Regions from separate parts of the Vibrio scophthalmi genome, predicted to be linked through region 2. Evidence: predicted binding sites of a transcription regulator. Region 2 holds the regulator's gene; each other region holds the start of a gene.

Region 1 (5,011 bases), 1.5 Mb from region 2:
CGGAAAGATTTTGATTATCCAATTCAGACATGACGATACCTAACTAATGACTACCCCAACATACTATACTCAAGTTAACTCAAGATGCCATGTTGAATAGCACAACTGACATTTAACGACACCATAAACAAAAAATGACCCTAGACGGGTCATTTTAAAATAATTTTAAACGCTTACTTTTGCTTGCGATTAATTGGTTCCACAAATTGCACTGTGGTATCCCATGGCTGCTCAATCCATGTATCTTGAGCAATATCAACCACGTAATCATCAAGAAGAGTTGCACCTGATGGCTTAGCGCAAACAGCAATCAGTTTCGCTTTCGGGTACATTTCACGTAGTTTACGCGCTGTATCACCGCTATCCACTAGGTCTTCGACGATTAGGTAACCTTCGCCATCACCTTCTGGCGCTTTTAGCACGGTCATATCACGCTGGTGATCATGATCGTAGCTAGAGATACAAATGGTATCAACGTGACGAATACCAAGTTCACGCGCAAGAATAGCACCCGGTACTAGACCGCCACGGCTCACCGCCCAAATACCTTTCCACTGTTCAGCTGGCATCTGTTTTTCAGCAAGCTGACGACAGTAATTTTGCATGGCGTCCCAAGTGATAATGAATTTTTTGCTCATTGTAATAACCTAATAATTTTGAAGTTTGCATCCCCGTATTAGGCAAAATTAAACCGATGATGGTTTACAGTGCAAGTAGCAACAGGCAAATAGGGGAAAAGCGACGCAAACGATTATTCTACCGAAAGCGCTGGGCAATACCAATGGAGAATTCACCATTTCAAAAAAATAAACGCCATAGCAGCGCAAACCACTATGGCGATGTGAATTCCGTCACTGTTAGGCGGGTTTCTTAGCCCTATTCCCCTTCGCCACTGACAATTTAAATCAACGACGAATTAGGCAACAAGATACTTAATCGCAAATAATGCAGCCAATGCCCAAACACTGACAGAAACTTCACGGCCTTTACCACTCAGTAGCTTAATTGCCGCGTAAGAGATAAAGCCCAATGCGATACCTTCTGCAATAGAGTAAGTCAAAGGCATCAGTAAACACGTCACAACCACAGGTGCAGCTTCGGTTAGATCACGCCAATCAACGCTCACTAAGCCAGACATCATCAGAATCGCAACATAGAACAATGCGCCCGTTGTTGCGTAAGCTGGGATCATGCCCGCTAAAGGCGAGAAGAAAATCGCCAGTAGGAATAGCACACCAACCACAACCGCCGTTAATCCCGTACGGCCACCAGCAGCAACACCAGCGGTTGATTCAACAAATGACGTCGTACTTGAAGTACCCAATACCGCACCTACAGAGGTCGCAGTAGAGTCAGCCAATAATGCTTTATCTAAACGAGGTAGCTTGCCATCTTCTTTAATTAGGTTCGCTTTCGTTGCCACACCGACTAACGTACCCGCGGTATCGAATAGGTCTACGAATAGGAAAGCGAACACAACCGAAATCATACCCACTTCGAATACACCGGCGATATCCATTTGCATGAACGTTGGCGCAATACTTGGCGGGGTAGACATCACACCGCCCCATTGCACATCACCAAGCACAATACCGATTGCCGTGGTAATCAGAATCGCAATCATCACACCACCACGCACACCACGGTAAACCAAACCGATCGTTAAGAAGAAACCGAGTGCTGCTAGAGCCGGTTTCAAGCTTGCTAGATTGCCACCACTGACTAATGTTGCTGGGTTATCAACCACGATACCGGCATTTTGCAAACCGATGAAAGCCAGGAAAAGACCGATACCGGCTGAAATGCCCGTGCGAAGAGAAAGTGGGATTGAGTTGATGATCCATTCACGAACTTTAAAAATACTTAAAGCCATAAACAGCAAGCCAGACACAAATACCGCACCTAAAGCCACTTGCCATGTATGGCCCATACCTAGGACAACACCGTAGGTGAAGAAGGCGTTCAACCCCATACCCGGAGCAAGTGCGATTGGGTAGTTCGCCACAAAGCCCATAATAAAACAACCAATTGCCGCAGCCAGACAAGTCGCGACAAATACAGCGCCTTTATCCATTCCAGCATCAGCAAGCATCGCAGGGTTTACAAAAATGATGTAAGCCATAGTTAAAAAGGTAGTAATACCTGCAATGATTTCAGTTTTGACGCTCGTGTTATTTTCACTGAGCTTAAAAAGTTTCTCGAACATGGTTAAATCCCATCAAGATAAAAGGTAAACGTTTGCGTAATCGATTGGCTATGATTATAAAGTTATCAAATAGCAAATTCCAGATAGATTTAATGCTCTAATCAATATTTTTATTCTGCCGATCCCCAACACAACAGTTAAACCTACTAACAATAAAGATAAAATCCTTATTATTCATAAATTAAGCTACCATTTCATCATATTAATCAATCGGCTAAATTTCGAGCCATGTTGTAAACTTTCAACTGGTTTATTGTGTCATTCTGCATTTTAGAGCGGGTTTATATGCCAGTCATTGCGCTTTAATTGGCCAGCTTAGGAAAAGAGTGAGATGGTGTTTAAGAAATGTACGTATCGAGCAGATAAAAAAACGCCACTCAAATTGAGTGGCGGTTGAATCATGTCAGCTAAAAAAGAAAGCTGTAAATAAATTCCAATAATAGGGGTGAACAAAACTGTTCGATAACAAGCTAAAAACTAATAGCCAAAGCTTGTTGGGTATACAAAGTTACTCGTATAAACAGAGCTGTTTATCCAGAACATTGCACTTGGTAAACCTTTCATACTATCACCTTTTAAATCAATTAATTAAACAACAAATATTGATTTCTCGGTTCCTTGGAGGCGATAAATCGGACTCATCCTTTGAGCATTTTCTCTTCGCTTTCGAAGTTGGTTATAAATATACCCCAAAGAAAATAAATTACAAGCAAACTGGTGATAAAAGTCACAAAAACTTCATTTATTGATCTATATCACGATAATTCTGTAAGTTAATTACAGAAATAGCGATAAAAAGCGCTCAAATATCAAGCAACAATGAAAACGATTGCTCATCATGGACGCCCTGTGTTTGCTGCGATCTTGTACAGCAAGAAAATCACTTTTTTACCCCTACTCTCTACTTGAGGAGAGTGCTATGCTAGCTCGCACTAGTTAATGGGCAATTTGTAGTTTTTCATTCTACATTAGTCTACTTATTAACCAATTTGATATTGCCCTGTACCAAATAAGGAGTCATCCGTGTCTGAATTCCATTCTGAGATTAGCCACTTATCCCCTGCGCCACTTTGGCAGTTCTTCGATAAGATCTGTTCTATTGCGCATCCATCAAAACATGAAGAAGCTCTCGCTCAGTACATTGTGACTTGGGCACAGGAGCAAGGCTTCGATGTTCGCCGCGATCCAACTGGTAACGTTTTCATCAAAAAACCAGCAACTGCGGGGATGGAAAATAAGAAAGGCGTCGTTCTACAAGCGCATATCGATATGGTACCGCAGAAGAATGAAGACACTCAGCATGACTTCACTACTGATGCTATTCAGCCATACATCGATGGCGAGTGGGTCACGGCGAAAGGCACGACCCTAGGCGCTGATAATGGTATTGGTATGGCATCTTGTCTCGCTGTCTTAGCGTCAACAGATATCAAACATGGTCCGATCGAAGTTCTATTAACCATTGATGAAGAAGCGGGCATGACGGGCGCATTCGGCCTAGAAGCCGGTTGGTTAGAAGGCGATATTCTACTCAATACCGACTCAGAGCAAGAAGGCGAAGTTTACATGGGCTGTGCTGGTGGTATTGATGGCGAGGTCACTTTGCCACTTACTCGTGAAGCTATTCCAGCAGGTTACATTACTCGTCAACTGGTCTTGAAAGGCTTAAAAGGCGGTCACTCAGGTTGTGATATCCACACTGGTCGTGGCAACGCGAACAAACTGCTTGGTCGCTTCCTTGCTGGCCACGCTCAAGAACTTGACTTACGTCTGATCGAATTCCGTGGTGGCAGCCTACGTAATGCCATCCCTCGCGAAGCATTTGTGACAGTCGCCCTACCAGCAGAGAACGAAGCAAAACTAGCGGAAACATTTGAGTTTTACACCAACCTACTTCGTACTGAACTGGGCCGTGTAGAAACAGATATCGCAAGTTTTAACCAAGCAGTGAACAGCGAAGCACAAGCATTTACACTAAGCGATCAACAACGCTTTATTGCTACTCTGAACGCACTACCAAATGGTGTTATTCGTATGAGTGACGACATTGCAGGTGTGGTAGAAACGTCACTTAACGTAGGTGTTATCGTGACAGAAGAGGACAAAATCACCGTACTTTGTCTTATCCGTTCTTTGATCGACTCAGGTCGCCAACAAGTAGAGAGCACGCTAAAATCAGTCGCCGAGCTAGCTGGTGCGAACGTGGCATTCAGCGGCGCATACCCTGGTTGGAAACCGGATTCAGACTCAGAGATCATGGCGGTATTCCGTGATCTTTATGACAGTATCTATGGCCATAAGCCAAATATTATGGTGATTCACGCCGGACTTGAATGTGGTCTATTTAAAGAACCATACCCAGAAATGGATATGCTTTCTTTCGGTCCAACCATCAAGTTCCCGCACTCTCCAGATGAAAAAGTGGAGATCAGCACAGTGGCGCTGTTCTGGGAACAAATGGTCGCTCTACTCGAAAATATTCCTGACAAAGCATAAGCAACTCGGTGAAGCATTAGTAGAAGTTATCCGAAAAGCCAGCTTGGATTAGCTGGCTTTTTTAGTGATGACGATAAAAAAGATTTATCGTCATCACTAATTATTTTCGTTAGTCACGGATATATCAGGTTGTTACAGTCCCCGTCCTTGAAGCGTCTTTGGGCAAACCATCTTGCCTTCTTCAAGCACCATAACACCGTGTTGTTATGTTGGGAGCGCTCCTTCCTGGGGTGTCTTATTTCTCTCATATACTAATCTGTATTAGGTAGTCGTGTATTTCGTTGTGCACTGAAATATTCATTTGCAGTC
Region 2 (5,011 bases):
GTATCGCTTATTTGCTTATATTGTGATGCCACAGCGTACGCAAAAACAGTCGCGGCATCTATTTATTCGTGAGGCAAAGAAGCTGTGCCAAAAAGAGTTTAAACGCTGGTTTATTTTGGCGGCAGATGTCAATCCGCTCATGCGATACTTTAAAGAGAAAGAGTTGCCAATCCCGACGCTTTATTTGATGGGCGATCGTGACTATATGTTTATTCAACCGGTCAAAGAGATGGTGGCCGTGCACCGTTCCAGCCAGTTACGTGAAATCGCAAACTGTGGGCATGTATGTAATATCGAACGACCAGACGAGTTTAATCAGCATTCGATTGAATTTATTCGTCAGCAAATTGTGGCGAAGTAATCTGTTACACCAGATAAGGGCCTTTTACTTGGCTCTTATCGTTTATTCTTGTTTAAATTTATGACAAATACGCTAGGAACTGTGCGATGTTCCGCATTGCCAACATAAAGCAAATTGGCCTTCATTTTCTTCACCACAATTTGAACAATGCCAAGGCGGCGCCGATAGTGGCTGCTCAAACTGTGTAATAACTTCGTATGCTTTATTTTGTTGGCTGCTATCGAGTAGCCACACGTAAGGTTCACTTGCTTCACCAAAGGGCAACTCACCTTGTAGGCCGAAAATCCCTTCGCCACGAACTTCACAATCAATATTATTGGTACGCAAAAGCTCACAGACAATGTGAGCTTGTGGTGGATTATTTGCACTAAATATTTTCACTAAGCCTCTCCGTTAGACGCCTTGTTCGAGGTTTTGTCGCTCTGTTTTATTTTAGCCATTACCCATTTCGCGACAATCGGGAACAGGCCAAGCAATGCAAATGAGGCTAATACCGAAGGTGAAACAATACCTGAGAGTGAATCAATTTGTGCTAATTGGGTCCCCGCATTGAGATACACCGCAGTGCCCGGTAGCATACCGATTTGACTCACCAAATAGAAACGCGCGGTAGAAATCGGGGTTAAGCCCATAAGTAGGTTAATTAAGAAAAATGGGAAGACCGGAATTAAGCGCAGTGAGAAAAGATAGAACGCGCCATCTTTTTCCACCCCTAGATTAATGGCGGAGAGTTTGTCACCAAATTTGCTTTGTACCCAATCGCGTAGCAAGAAGCGGCTGCTAAGAAAAGCCAGTGTCGCGCCAAGCGTGCTGGCAAAAGAGACTAAGATTAAGCTGGCCCAAAAGCCAAATAATGCTGCGCCAAGCAGAGTGACGACGGCCGCGCCAGGAATCGAAAAGGCCGTAATCGCAAGATAAGCCAAAAAGTAAACCGCCGCCGCTAGAACAAAGTTCTGCTTAATATACAAGGCTAACTCTGCCTGTTGTGCTTTGGCATTTTCGAGGGTGAGTTGATCGCCAAATTGAGTGATAAGTAGCGCTATGATGGCAATCAGCAATAGGCCGAAAATCAGTTTTTTATTCATCTTGGTTCTCACTTATCTCTGGTAGATATCTATTTTATAGCGCGATAATTTCACTATCTTAGATACGCATCTTACGATCGTATTGTTGCATCGTTCAGTCATGAATACGGTTCTTTGCTCGTTGTTTTATATAGGAACTTCAAAGCACGCAAAAAATTTCAAAAAAAAAGCCAGCAACAATGGCTGGCTTAATTCAATTTATTCATTTTCTAAATTAATGCTCAAGGCGAGACATCAGTTCTTGGCGGCGAGCTTGAGGAACGACGGACCAATGCGTGCCTTTAATTGCGCCTTCAAGTGCCCAAAGCAACTCTAAACTCACCTGGGTATCATGTGAGGCTTGAATGGCTTTGTATGCTTGAACTGAACCCACTTGTTCTAAATTCTCAACTGATTCGATACCGGCTTTTTTCAGCATACGTTCAGTTGCAAGACGCAAGTTTGGTAGATCTTTAATACGAGTTGGTTTTGTTTTCGCTTGAGTGCTCTTTTCTTGCTTAGCGAGAGAGAGTGCATCGGTAGCCGTTTGCAGTGTTTTTGCACTGTCTTGGTACCACTCTTCACTTAAAGCAAAATATTTAGTAACAACAGGGAAGCCTCGTTTGTGATACACGTACGGTTCTAATCCTTGTTGCTTAAACTGCTCAGTAAGGGCATCGTCGGCACGAATATGAAGCTTGTCGTGTACAACCAATGCAAACATTGTGTCGTCTGCAAAAATGCCGAACCCACCAAACATAGAGCGAGATTTAATCCGACCTAAGGGCTCAAAAAGCCTCATAGAGTCTTTAAGTATTGGTTTATCCATTCAGTACTTTCTCGGTGTATGTGTATATACGCCACCAAATCAGGTCCGAGAGAATAGCAGTCAATGCAGATTTCTGGAGAGTAATCAGTTAACGTGTTGCATTTCTACCATCGGTAACCCCGCTGCCGTACATCATTACAATGTTTAGGCCGGTGGCTTTGCGTCCCAACTTTTCAGTTTGGTTTGCCCTGTGCGTGACTTAATTTGCTCTGCTAAAGATTAAATTACTTCTGTCAGGAAGTAGTCTATTAATATGGGATAATTGTGATCTTTATGCAAGAATAACTTTCATTTATGAGGCTTTAGCCGAAGGATTGCCCCTCGGCTAATCTTTATTGAATCATTAACTTAGTCGATTCTTGCAACGGTGCTACGCTCAACGATTTCTGGATGCATCTCAAACACGCGTTTTTCGTGTTCTTTATCTTTAATACGCTCTAGCAGAATTTCGAATGCGTTTTTACCAACACGACGCTTTGGTTGGTGAACTGTCGTCAGTGGTGGAGAGAAATACTCTGCCAATTCGATGTTGTCGTAGCCGATCACTGAGATGTCTTCTGGCACGCGAATGCCTTTTTGTTGCAGACGGCTCATTAGGCCTAATGCCATGGTGTCATTGAAGCAGAATACAGCCGTCGGGCGTTTGTCCATAGCAACGAGTTGGTCGGCGGCCAATACGGCCGTGTCACACTCAAAGTTACCTTCAAGAATCCAATCTTCGTTAACTTCAAGTTGTGCTTGGTTCATCGCACGTTTAAAGCCTTGGATACGCTCTTGGCAAACTGCTTTTTCAAAGTGACCGCTTAGGCAAGCGATGTCTTTGTGACCGTGGTCGATCAAGAATTTCGTTGCTAGGTAGCCACCTTCTTCTGAGTTGTCGATGATGTTGTCTGCTTGAGAGGTCTCAGGGCCCCAATCCATCACAACTTTAGGAATGTCTTTGTGGTTGTTGAGCATTTCGCTCAGTTCTTCTGTTAAGTCAGAACACATCACCAAAATACCATCAACGCGTTTTTCTGCGAGCATGCGAATGTAGTCGCGTTGTTTCTCGTAGATACCACCAGTGTTACATAGGATCAGTGTGTAGCCTTGGCGGTAACAGTAGCTCTCGACGCCATCAATTACTTCAGAGAAGAATAGGTTAGTAGATTGAGTTACTAGCATACCAATGGTACGAGTCGTATTGCATTTTAGGCTACGAGCAACGGCACTTGGTGCATAGTTTAGCTCTTTCACTGCTTCCATCACGCGCTCTTGCGTTGTCTCTGCGACAAAGCGAGTTTTATTGATCACGTGTGAAACAGTAGTGGTTGATACGCCAGCAAGGCGAGCAACGTCTTTAATAGTGGCCATAAGGGGTTGTCCTATCTTTAGCTGCCACGGCGGTATTCACATATCAGAATAATTTGGCAGAAAGTATTAAAAACACAAAAACCGCTTGATTACAGCGGTTTGTATTTAATTCATTATTTTTTTATCGTTTGCGCTGTCGATTCTAGACCGCATCTCGTTTGGGGGCAAATAAAAATCCCGTCCCCCATACTGTTATGCCCACCATGATAGGTGAGTGATTAGGCATCAGCCGAATAAAAATCACTTAAAACAAGGAGTGGATGAGGTGTCACTCGTTACTTTTATTACACCACACCAACCCTAGAAAAAGCCGTTATTCGCGAATTTATTCAGCATCAACTCATTACGCATCAACGCATCAAACACCTATTGGGTAGATATTGAGCGTCATTCACCCGTTAAGTATTGGCAATCAAGCTCTAAAAACGCAACCAGCAGCGCCGCAACGGCAGAGTAGAAACCAAACTTATCTAAGCCTTTGCATTTGGTCGCAAATTTAGCCACCCAGCTTAGAATGTGTTGACGGATAAAGGCTTCTTGTTCAACGAAACTTTCTTCAAAATGACGCTCTTGCTCAAGCTCGTTTGAACGAATAATGATGTTACCGAGCAGATCAAGTTCAATCGCAATATGATCCGCAGGCTCGTTCAAGCCTTGTTCAACCGCAACACCGTACTTTTGAAGTAATGCGTCCATTTCGTTCGCTGGTTTATCATGCAGTAGACCGGTTGTACCGATGTACATAGAAGCATAAGGCAGTGCAGATTCTTTATCAGACTTTAAAAATAAGTCACAAAAGTCAGCCGCCAACTCTAGCTGGCCATCTTCGCGGTCTAGCTGACGGTTAAGTGCATCCACTACATCATCAATGGCTGGTTTTAGGCTTGGGTTTTCACCAAGGCCAGATAAAAAGCTACGAATCTCAGGGCTTTGATATTGCTCTAGATCCGCTTCAGTTAGCTCTTTGGCAAATAAGCTAGAGAACCACCAGTAAATTTCTGCACGCTTTTCGTTAAACGCTTTTAACTCTTGCATCAAACAATGCTCCTATTTTCATTCTCCTACTATTCTAGCGAAGAAAAATGAATAGGGATAACACACAATGCGTCAAAATAAGTGCAAAAATGGCAAAATGTTAATGCTTGGGCTAGTTTTGTTTTGAATCAATAAAAAATCATCTTTCTTGATTTTAATGTAACAAATACTAGAAATGTTACGATATATGAATAGAATGTAGGTCGTAAACAATTCCCAATGCAAATTAAGTGGTTTAGATGAGCTATCACGTACTAGTTGTAGAAGATGACGCAGTAACTCGCAGCAAGCTGGTTGGCTACTTTCAAAATGAAGGTTACACCGTCAGCGAAGCAGAAAGCGGCGAGCAGATGCGCGACACACTACAAA
Region 3 (5,011 bases), 700 kb from region 2:
AGCATCAAATGATTTGATTCGTGTTACGGGGTATATGGTGAAGCTGTCTGACATTGCAAAATTTTCTGAATGTGGTTCACGTACCAACACCACTTGGTTGGGCGCAGAAGCGTCAGAAAGAACCGGTATCTTAGATCGCGCACCACGTGTGGTAAGCATGGAAATGTCACCAACTTACCGTTGATTTCTTTCGTGATTTTATGAGTGACGCAATGGAAAAACAGGCGGTAGTCAGCCGAATTTTGAATTTCTCTTGTGTGGATGGACCAGGCAATCGCCTGGTCATTTTCCTTCAAGGTTGCAATTTCAATTGCCTCAATTGTCATAACCCTCATACGATCAATTACTGCAATCATTGCGGTGACTGCGTTGATGGTTGCCCTACAGGGGCGCTGACGTTTAGCACAAGTGAACTGCACGGCTTAAAACCTAAAGTGATTTGGGATGAAGCTAAGTGTACTCATTGCGATCAATGCGTCGATGTCTGCGGCAATAAGTCGAATCCGAAAGTTAAGCATTACACTGTTGAGCAGATGCTCGCGATCATTCGCAAACAGCAATTTTTTATCAGTGGTATTACGATTTCGGGTGGAGAGGCAACGGTACAATTACCGTTTATCATTGAGCTTTTTAAAGCGATAAAAGCCGATGTGACGTTACAGCACCTCAGTTGTTTTATTGATAGCAATGGTCATTTGAGTGCGACGGGTTGGCAACGGGTCATGCCTTATTTAGATGGCGCGATGATCGATCTTAAAGCGTGGCAGAATGACACGCATTTGTGGTTGATTGGACGTGATAATCACAAGGTCATGGCTTCGATTCAGTTGCTCGCAGAAGCAGGAAAGTTACACGAACTACGTCTACTGCATATTCCGGGTAAAAGCGATTTAGATAGCGAAGTTGATGCGGTGTCCGAGTTGATTAATCGCTTGCCGCTGGAAGTGACTATTCGCCTCAATGCTTTCCAACATCATGGCGTGATAGGTGAAGCATTGACGTGGGAGAAGTGCAGTAAGCAGCAGATGGAGTGTTTTCATCATGCGTTGCAATCTCGCGTACCGCATACCTTACAACTGCCAAGTATCTATATGTAGAAGCTTCAGCTAGTTGAACCGCTACGCTGCTACAATCGAACTGAATAAATGCGGAATGGTGCTGACCATGCCGTATTTTTATTCACACTACTCCTATCGCTTCCCGACTAATCCACTAATATTGCGTGCAACCATTGTAGTGCAGGATCGTTCAAACTGACCTCATTCCACACCAAACTATAAGCAACTTTACCATATTCAAAAGGAAGTGGTTTTTGTACCAATCCCTTTGCTTGAAACGCATGTTGCGCCCACATTTTAGAGCACGTCAATAGATACATGGAGTGATGACACATAACAGCCGCAGCGCCAAAGTCAGCCACCGACATCGCGACTCTTCGTGTGCCGTGTTGCTGCTTGAGGTTTTGCTCAAAGTAAGGCTCAGACAAATCGCGATCTTGAATGCCAATATGTTGGTAGGCAAGATAGTCTTCGGTGGTTAATGTTTTTTCGACCAGCGGGTGAGCGGGGTTCATTAAGCAGACCATTTCATCACTGAGTAATTGCTGCCATACCAATTCACGGCTTGTCGTCGGTGGTTGACTGATATCATGAGGCAAGATCATAAAGTCCACTTGACCGCGAATCAGCGAATCGAAGCTCATTTGTTCTTTAGCATAAACATTGATTTGATTCGCCTGCGGCAGCTGCTCACGTATCAGGCTGATTTTACCCGCAAAGAGTTCAAAGGTGCTTTCACGCATCGAAAGCGCTATTGAGCCATTGAACTGTGCAGGATTAAATTCGCCTTGATGCAGTATGCCATTCATACTGGCCAAAATTTTATGAATTTGTGCGGCAATACCCAGCGCAAATGGCGTTGGGACGAGCTGCGAACCATCGCGATAAAACAGTTCGTCATTCAACTGCTCTCGCAATTGCGCCATGGTTTTACTTACACTTGATGGTGTGACGCATAACGTATTAGCGGTGCTAGTAACACTGTGAGTGGTTAGCATGACATGCAACACGGTTAAGTGCTTAAGGCTAATACGAGAAAGGGCAATGAAATCCATAAGGGGCAGTAAATAGGCGGTACAAGTGGCTATTATAGACTGAACTTAAGCGAAGGCAGAAGGTTTAACGCAATCGCTTAAAGCGTGGTGTGTTCAAATGCTTTCGCGCGGGAAGTGCTAAACGGTGAGCAATAAAAAACGCGCTTTAAGTGTCAGCGCGTTTATCATTCAGTTGTGGTTCGACTTAGTGAACTTGATGATGAAGAGTCATCAGCACAGAACTAATCGATTAAACCGTACTGAGAGCCAAGAATATCGATAATTTCTTGCTTCGGATTATCACTTAACGTGATGGCTTTGCCGGTAATCTTTTCAGCAATCGCAGTGTAGGTCGTTGAGATATCCATTAAAGCCTCAAGTGGCAGTATATTGTTACGCGCCAATGCTTCACGTTCCGGCATACGATCTTTATTCAACAAGATGTCTGGGTCAGGGAAGTGGTTCAATAGGAATTGACGGAAACCTTCTTTAGAGTTCTCGACAATGTTGCCTTGTTGATACGCTTGTTTATCCCAAATGCGCGAGGAATCGGGCGTACCGACTTCATCCATATAGATCAGTTTTTCATTGCCTTTGGCATCGTGCACATAGCCAAACTCGAACTTTGTATCGACAAAGATTTGTTCCACTTCAGCCAGAGCGTTGCTAATCACCCCAAAACCTTCGCTCAACAGTTTCTCATACAAAGCGATGTCATCAGCTTTGCTAAAGTTAAATGCTGCAAAGTTTTCTTCGATGTTTTTGCGAGTAATGTTGACGTCATCGGCTTCAGGTACACCAGGTATACCTTTAAGAATACCTTTGGTTGAAGGGGTCATCAGTAATTCTGGCAGGGCTTTGTCTTTTTCTAATCCATCAGGAAGCTCAATACCACAGAACTCACGTTCACCTTTGCTATATGCACGCCACATGGAGCCAGTGATGTATTGACGACAAATCGCTTCGATCATGATCGGCTTGGCTTTTTGCACAATCCAAACCAATGGATGTGGAATATCAAGAATATGACTGTCTGCCAAACCATTATCTTTAAACAGCTTAAACCAATGATTAGAAATGGCGTTTAGTGCTGCGCCTTTACCCGGCACACCTTTTAGGCCACCTTCTCCATGCCAAATGCAATCGAACGCTGAGATGCGATCGCTGATCACCATAATGGCAAGAGGGGCATCTGGGGCAACATCATAGCCTTTTTCTTTAATAAGACGTTGGCTGTCTGCTTCGGTTAACCAATATACCGAGCGAACTTTACCACTGTGAACAGGCTTGTGAGTGCGAATAGGGAGATCGTCGTTTACGGCGAGGACTTGATCTGCGAGGCTCATGAGACATTCCTATCGTTTACATGAAAGAGAGTTTATCCGATTGATTGGCATCATACCCACATTTAACATAGGCCGCCAGATAAAAAGCAATCGTTTGCGTAAAAAGTTTGCACCGGGTAAATTCTATCTCTACCAGAGCTAAATGATCGCTAAATTTGTCTGTGCATTATTGCGCGGTTTGAATGTCAGTAGCGTGGGTGTGATTGGGGAAAAGAAAAAGCCTCTCATGGAGAGGCGAAAGGCAATGCTGCAAATCGTCAAGCTTATTAGTGATACTGGTTTACTCTGCCCTCGACGAAAAAGACTTCACAGCCATGGGATAGTGCTAAATCTTTAAGGAGTGATTTATTTACGCTGTCGATTTGATTTGAAGCAACCACAGCGCTGGCATTACCCGATTGAATGGCTTTAATCACAATCTCTAGCTCAGACTGAGTATTAGAGGACTTCAACTGAATGATCTTTTGACAGACCACATTCGATGCCGCGAACTGTGCGTGATCTGGGCGAGGGCATTCAGCGGTGAAAAATATCCATTGCTGTTGCATAGAAAGACCCGCTAAACGATTCAAGACAGAGTCAGCGATGTTCATTGGCTGTGTTGGTTGCGCCAATACATTGTACTTCGAGTAAGAGTGACTGTGAGCTTGTGTATGAATCATATTAACTGTCCTTATATACATGCTGTATGCTTATACAGTAGTAATTTTGCATGTATTGGTCAAGCCTTATGTTTGATTTATATACAGAGAAATTGTTCTGTTTAGAGGTGAGTTGAGTTTAAATGATTGAATCTATGTGGTTTATTTTGTTTTTAGCTAAGAGTCTGTTCCCATCGAAATGTGATGAAAAACACATTTCGATGGGAAGTGGGGACTGGTGTTTATACAGTGGTTTGAATCGGTTTACTGTATAGGAGTGAGAAAGCGCTGCGGAAAATCGCTAAAAATGGCATTCACGTTTTGTAGATGTTTAAGCTGATTTGGGTTGTTTACCGTGAAACACCATACTTGGTACCCAGCTTGCTGTAATGTCGCAATTTGCTGTTTATTAGTGGTTTTAGCATTGAGGTTACACGCGACAGCATCGACTTCTTCGAGTAGTGCCCAATCACGCTGTGATAGTTTTTCACTTAACACTGCTATGGGATAACCGAGTTGGGCTTTATGTACTTCTCTTAGCGTTTGATGATCAAAGCTAGAGATTAATACTCGTTCGGTAGGTAAAGAAAAATGCTCTAGTTGGCGTTTTAATTCTTGTACAACGGGGGCGTAATTTTGCGTGTCGACTTTAATCTCGATATTCAAACCAATATTGAGAGGCTGAATCAAACGCAATAATTGCTCAAGAGTGAGGATCGGTTGATAGTTAAACTGAGGTGAGAACCAAGCGCCAAAATCAAACTGCTGGATCTGCTCTAGTGAATAACTGTCTACACGCCCATGGCCGTTACTGCAACGGTCAATAGTATGATCGTGGCAAACCACTAATTGATGGTCCTTAGTCGGTTGAATGTCCACTTCAATCCATTCTAGACCCATGTCTATCGCAGCTTGAATACTCACAAGCGTAT
Region 4 (5,011 bases), 670 kb from region 2:
GACCTCGCCAATTGCAGGCGTGAGGTTATGTAGATCCGCTTCCATTTGACGAAATTGAGGGTATTTTTTCTTTGAACACTCTTTGCGGCCGCCTTTTTGCCAACATTGCATTTGATGGCCGAACTGCCACGCAGGCACGACGTGTTCCCACTCAATACGCGTTGCGCGTACTTTTTGTGTTTGCTTACGGATTTGGTAGCCACAGCCTTCTAAATCGGGAACGCCTTTTCTTCCTTGCCATTTGATATCACAGCCACAGTAAAAGCTGGTGGCGTAATCAAGGTCGCGCTCGAGATCTTTATAGATACTAACCGCTTCGCGTTTGGCGGCCGAAAAGGAACTAGGGGGAGCTGCTACAACATTGCTCGCGGCAAGCGCCAGCAATAAACAGGAGAGTGTACGCATGAAAAAGTCTTATAAAGGAATGTCTTTTTGCATGATATCACTCAACTTACTGCTATATAGGTGGTAATTTTGTAAATTGAAGTTTGTCGGTGGTCTTTAGCTGAGTTGTTTGCCTGTAAAGCTGAGCAGCTGTTTGCATTGCTGGCAGCGGTAACTCATTTGCCCGCGCAGAACCTTGTTATGACGGCGAATGGTTAGCGGGTAATCGCGGCACCCACAACGATATTGAAAGGTTTTCCCTTCTACTGACTGAGTAGCAAAGCGATGGGTTGTATGAGCGGGAACGCCAAATACGGCCTCCATAACCCCTTTCCATTGCGCGCCATGGGGGCGCACTCGGCCATAGACTTGATAAGTGATCAAGTGTGCGACTTCATGAGGAATGACTTCATCCAAAAAGGCTTTTTGGTTTTCGATGAATAGGACTGGATTGAGGCGGATTTGGTTGAGTTGTAAGTAGGCTTTTCCTGCCGCTTTGCCACGCAGTTGATAGTTGAGTGCAGGCTGAGCAAAAGGGCGCTTAAAGGCCTGTTCGGCAAGTGTTATGCAATCGGCTACTTTGCGTATAGCTTGATAGTTGAGTTCTTTATCCACGCTCTCTCCATAAAAAAGCAGCTCAGCGCAAAGGCCGAGCTGACTGCATCATATAGTGAAGCGCTCAATCTGTTAAGGGTGATGTTTCTTCTTAATCACCTCATGATAAGCGTGCCAAGTTCCGTACCCCAATATTGGCATAGTAAACAGCATGCCGATGCCATAGGTGGCAAAGCCAATTAAGATCCCACCACAAATGATGGCTGCCCACACAATCATCGCGGGGATGTTGCTTTTCACGGCATTAAAGCTGGTAAATACCGCTGTCATCATGTCGACTCGGCGTTCCATCATTAGTGGGATGGAAAATGCAGAAAGACAAAATACGGCACAGGCGAGCACAAACCCGACGATGGAACCGATGACTAAAAATGGTAAAAAATCGGTTAGCGGTGCACCCTGCACAGAAGGGTAAAGCGCATGCAGCAAGGCGGCGATACGCATCCAAAAGATCATGCACACAGCAAGCAATACGGCAAATGCCCATTGAGAGCTAGAGTTGCGGCTGATGGCTTTGATCGAATGAAATAGGCTGGCATTGCGGCCACGTTCTCTCGCCCAACTGGCATCATATAATCCCAGCGCTAGAAATGGCCCGATGAGCATGTAGACCACTAAACTCGGCATCACGACTAAATGGGTGCCTTGCCATTGCACCAGTAACACAATACCGATGGCGGCAGCCATAAAGCACAAGCCATAGAAGGCACTAATGAGTGGCATTTTTACTAAGTCATGCAGTCCTAGCGCGAGCCAATGAAAAGGCGCGCTGATGCTGACTTGATTGCAAGGTATGGTTCGAGCGTATTCATGGTTGGGGACTTCCTTTTGTTCACGCTTAAAGTCCGATGGATTCACGGTATGAGGCATAACTCCTCCTTGATGGTATCCCACAGTAACCACTGTTTCAGTGGTGATGTAATGGCAGACTGACTGGCGGGACATCAAACTCGCTCTAGCTGACATCATTGTCTGAGCATCAATGTTCTTCCTCATAAAGGTCTGAAGATTAATCTCAGCGTTATATGCGCACAATGCACATTTAACATTATTTTAACTATTGGCAACAATGAGCGAATTTACAAATTATTTGCTCATTGGTTGGTCTATTTCACTTTTAGATAGTTGGAGAATGGAGAATGGAGAATGGAGAATGGAGAAGAGGGCGGGGGAGCAGACTAAAACAAAAAGCCCCCGCAAAGGCGAGGGCTTAGAGCGTGGTAGCACTAAGCGATTACTTAATGCCAGCGAAATCGCGTAGGATTGCCGCTTTATCAGTCGCTTCCCATGGGAACTCTTCACGACCGAAGTGGCCGTAAGCCGCGGTTTGTTTGTAGATAGGTTGAAGCAGGTTCAACATTTCTTGCAAGCCGTATGGGCGTAGGTCGAAGTGTTGGCGAACGGCTTCGATGATGATGTCGTGTGATACTTTTTCTGTACCGAACGTTTCCACCATGATTGATGTTGGATCCGCAACACCGATAGCGTAAGACAATTGAATTTCACAACGGTCAGCCATGCCAGCAGCGACAATGTTTTTCGCAACGTAACGAGCTGCGTAAGCTGCTGAACGGTCAACTTTTGATGGATCTTTACCTGAGAATGCACCGCCACCGTGACGAGCTGCACCGCCGTAGGTATCAACGATGATCTTACGACCCGTTAGACCACAGTCACCCATTGGGCCACCGATAACAAAACGACCGGTTGGGTTAATAAAGAATTTGGTTTCTTTATTTAGCCATTCTGCTGGCAATACTGGCTTGATGATCTCTTCCATTACTGCTTCACGTAGATCGGGTGTCGTTACAGAATCACAGTGTTGGGTTGAAAGTACTACAGCATCAATACCAACAATTTTGCCTTGATCGTATTGGAAAGTAACTTGAGATTTCGCGTCAGGGCGAAGGAAATCTAGCTTGCCGCTCTTACGCACTTCTGCTTGTTTTTTCACAAGTAGGTGAGAGTAAGTGATTGGCGCTGGCATTAGAATATCAGTTTCGTTGGTTGCATAACCAAACATGATACCTTGGTCACCCGCACCTTGCTCTTTCGGATCAGCTTTATCAACACCTTGGTTGATGTCTGGCGATTGCTTACCGATGGTGTTGAGAACAGCACAAGAGTTCGCATCAAAGCCCATATCTGAGTGTACGTAGCCAATTTCACGGACAGTTTCACGAGTGATCTCTTCGATATCAACCCATGCTGAAGTTGTCACTTCGCCGCCTACCATCACCATGCCGGTTTTTACGTAGGTTTCACACGCAACACGTGCTTTCGGATCTTGTTCTAAGATCGCGTCAAGAACTGCATCAGAAATTTGGTCTGCAATTTTATCTGGATGGCCTTCTGAAACTGACTCAGAGGTAAATAGGTGCTTAGCCATGTGAACTCCATGTTTGTTCGTCGATACAGACAATCGATATCTGTATCAAAAATAGTCTTCAGCTATGTAGGTGTTTCTACATCTAGACGTCTATTTTAAATTTGAATGTTCGAATTACAAGCTCTTTTTTCAACTATCTAAAAACCAAACGTTTGCTTTTTAAATCGACGAATGAAAGAACTTTAGTAAAAGCGCGGTGAAAATCCGAATATTTGTGGCTTTTTTGTCGGGAAAACGTTTGCAGTGCTATAGGTGCTTTGAGAGAATACCGCCCACAATATATCCCTATATCAACTCGCTTACTTGCACTTAGGAGCAGACATGTCTTCTCGTAAACACCTAGCAAATGCAATCCGCGCACTTAGCATGGATGGCGTTCAACAAGCTAACTCGGGCCACCCTGGCGCACCAATGGGTATGGCAGATATCGCTGAAGTACTTTGGCGCTCTCACCTAAACCACAACCCAGCGAACCCTGAGTGGGCAGATCGCGACCGTTTTATTCTATCGAACGGCCACGGTTCTATGCTGATTTACTCTTTGCTACACCTAAGTGGTTACGAGTTATCAATTGACGATCTGAAGAACTTCCGTCAATTGCATTCAAAAACACCTGGTCACCCAGAATATGGTTACGCGCCGGGCATCGAAACAACAACCGGTCCTCTAGGTCAAGGCATTACTAACGCGGTTGGTATGGCGATGGCTGAAAAGTCATTGGCAGCACAGTTCAATAAAGAAGGCCACGACATCGTTGACCACCACACTTATGTTTTCATGGGTGATGGTTGTTTGATGGAAGGTATCTCGCATGAAGCTTGTTCTCTTGCGGGCACATTAGGTCTTGGTAAGCTAATCGCGTTTTGGGATGATAACGGCATCTCTATCGATGGCCACGTAGAAGGTTGGTTCTCTGACGATACGCCTAAACGTTTTGAAGCATACGGCTGGCATGTTATCCCTGCGGTTGACGGTCACGATGCTGACGCCATCAATGCAGCGATTGAAGCGGCAAAAGCAGATCCACGCCCTACTCTTATTTGTACTAAAACCATCATCGGTTTTGGTTCGCCAAATAAATCAGGCTCTCATGACTGCCACGGTGCACCACTAGGCGCGGAAGAAATTGCAGCAGCGCGTGAATTCCTTGGTTGGGAACACCCAGCATTTGAAATTCCAGCAGATGTCTACTCTGAGTGGGATGCAAAAGCGGCTGGCGCAGACAAAGAAGCGGCATGGGATAATAAATTCGCAGCTTACGCAGCGGCTTACCCAGCAGAAGCGGCTGAATTTAAGCGTCGTGTAAACGGTGACTTGCCAGCAGAATGGGAAGCGAAAGCCAACCAAATCATCGCTGATCTACAAGCAAACCCTGCTAACATCGCATCACGTAAAGCATCGCAAAACGCGCTAGAAGCGTTTGGCGCAATGCTACCTGAGTTCATGGGCGGCTCTGCTGACCTAGCGCCTTCAAACCTGACTATGTGGTCGGGTTCTAAATCGCTAACGGCAGATGACTTCTCTGGTAACTACATTCACTACGGTGTACGTGAATTTGGTATGACTGCGATCATGAACGGTATCGCACTGCACGGTGGTTTTGTTCCTTACGGTGCAACATTC

Evidence for each region. The regulator PurR, encoded in region 2, represses purine synthesis genes. The targets are predictions, from matches to a motif close to TNANGNAAACGTTTNCNTNA.
Region 1: RJD38_RS09840 (NCS2 family permease) is a predicted target of PurR. The motif match lies at 2,227-2,246, and genes of this name have one in related genera.
Region 3: RJD38_RS13520 (phosphoribosylaminoimidazolesuccinocarboxamide synthase) is a predicted target of PurR. The motif match lies at 3,521-3,540, and genes of this name have one in related genera.
Region 4: metK (methionine adenosyltransferase) is a predicted target of PurR. The motif match lies at 3,529-3,548, and genes of this name have one in related genera.

The regions. Positions count from the first base shown of each region.
Region 1 covers NZ_CP134271.1:2,148,722-2,153,732, reverse strand. Annotated here, with positions in the region: gene frsA (esterase FrsA) at 1-31, opposite strand, end outside; gene tet(34) (oxytetracycline resistance phosphoribosyltransferase domain-containing protein Tet(34)) at 174-638, opposite strand; gene RJD38_RS09840 (NCS2 family permease) at 917-2,206, opposite strand; gene RJD38_RS09835 (aminoacyl-histidine dipeptidase) at 3,230-4,702, shown strand.
Region 2 covers NZ_CP134271.1:376,486-381,496, reverse strand. Annotated here, with positions in the region: gene RJD38_RS01630 (alpha/beta fold hydrolase) at 1-361, shown strand, start outside; gene RJD38_RS01625 (putative signal transducing protein) at 434-742, opposite strand; gene RJD38_RS01620 (TVP38/TMEM64 family protein) at 742-1,446, opposite strand; gene RJD38_RS01615 (TfoX/Sxy family DNA transformation protein) at 1,661-2,254, opposite strand; cyclic di-GMP riboswitch class I at 2,364-2,452, opposite strand; gene purR (HTH-type transcriptional repressor PurR) at 2,603-3,607, opposite strand; gene torD (molecular chaperone TorD) at 3,995-4,642, opposite strand; gene torR (two-component system response regulator TorR) at 4,882-5,011, shown strand, end outside.
Region 3 covers NZ_CP134271.1:2,965,644-2,970,654, forward strand. Annotated here, with positions in the region: gene RJD38_RS13505 (YjjI family glycine radical enzyme) at 1-184, shown strand, start outside; gene RJD38_RS13510 (YjjW family glycine radical enzyme activase) at 213-1,097, shown strand; gene RJD38_RS13515 (LysR family transcriptional regulator) at 1,205-2,113, opposite strand; gene RJD38_RS13520 (phosphoribosylaminoimidazolesuccinocarboxamide synthase) at 2,335-3,438, opposite strand; gene RJD38_RS13525 (SulA-like leucine-rich domain-containing protein) at 3,705-4,100, opposite strand; gene RJD38_RS13530 (glycerophosphodiester phosphodiesterase family protein) at 4,344-5,011, opposite strand, start outside.
Region 4 covers NZ_CP134271.1:1,050,935-1,055,945, reverse strand. Annotated here, with positions in the region: gene RJD38_RS04705 (endonuclease) at 1-405, opposite strand, end outside; gene RJD38_RS04700 (SprT family zinc-dependent metalloprotease) at 502-999, opposite strand; gene RJD38_RS04695 (DUF2189 domain-containing protein) at 1,072-1,869, opposite strand; gene metK (methionine adenosyltransferase) at 2,234-3,388, opposite strand; gene tkt (transketolase) at 3,710-5,011, shown strand, end outside.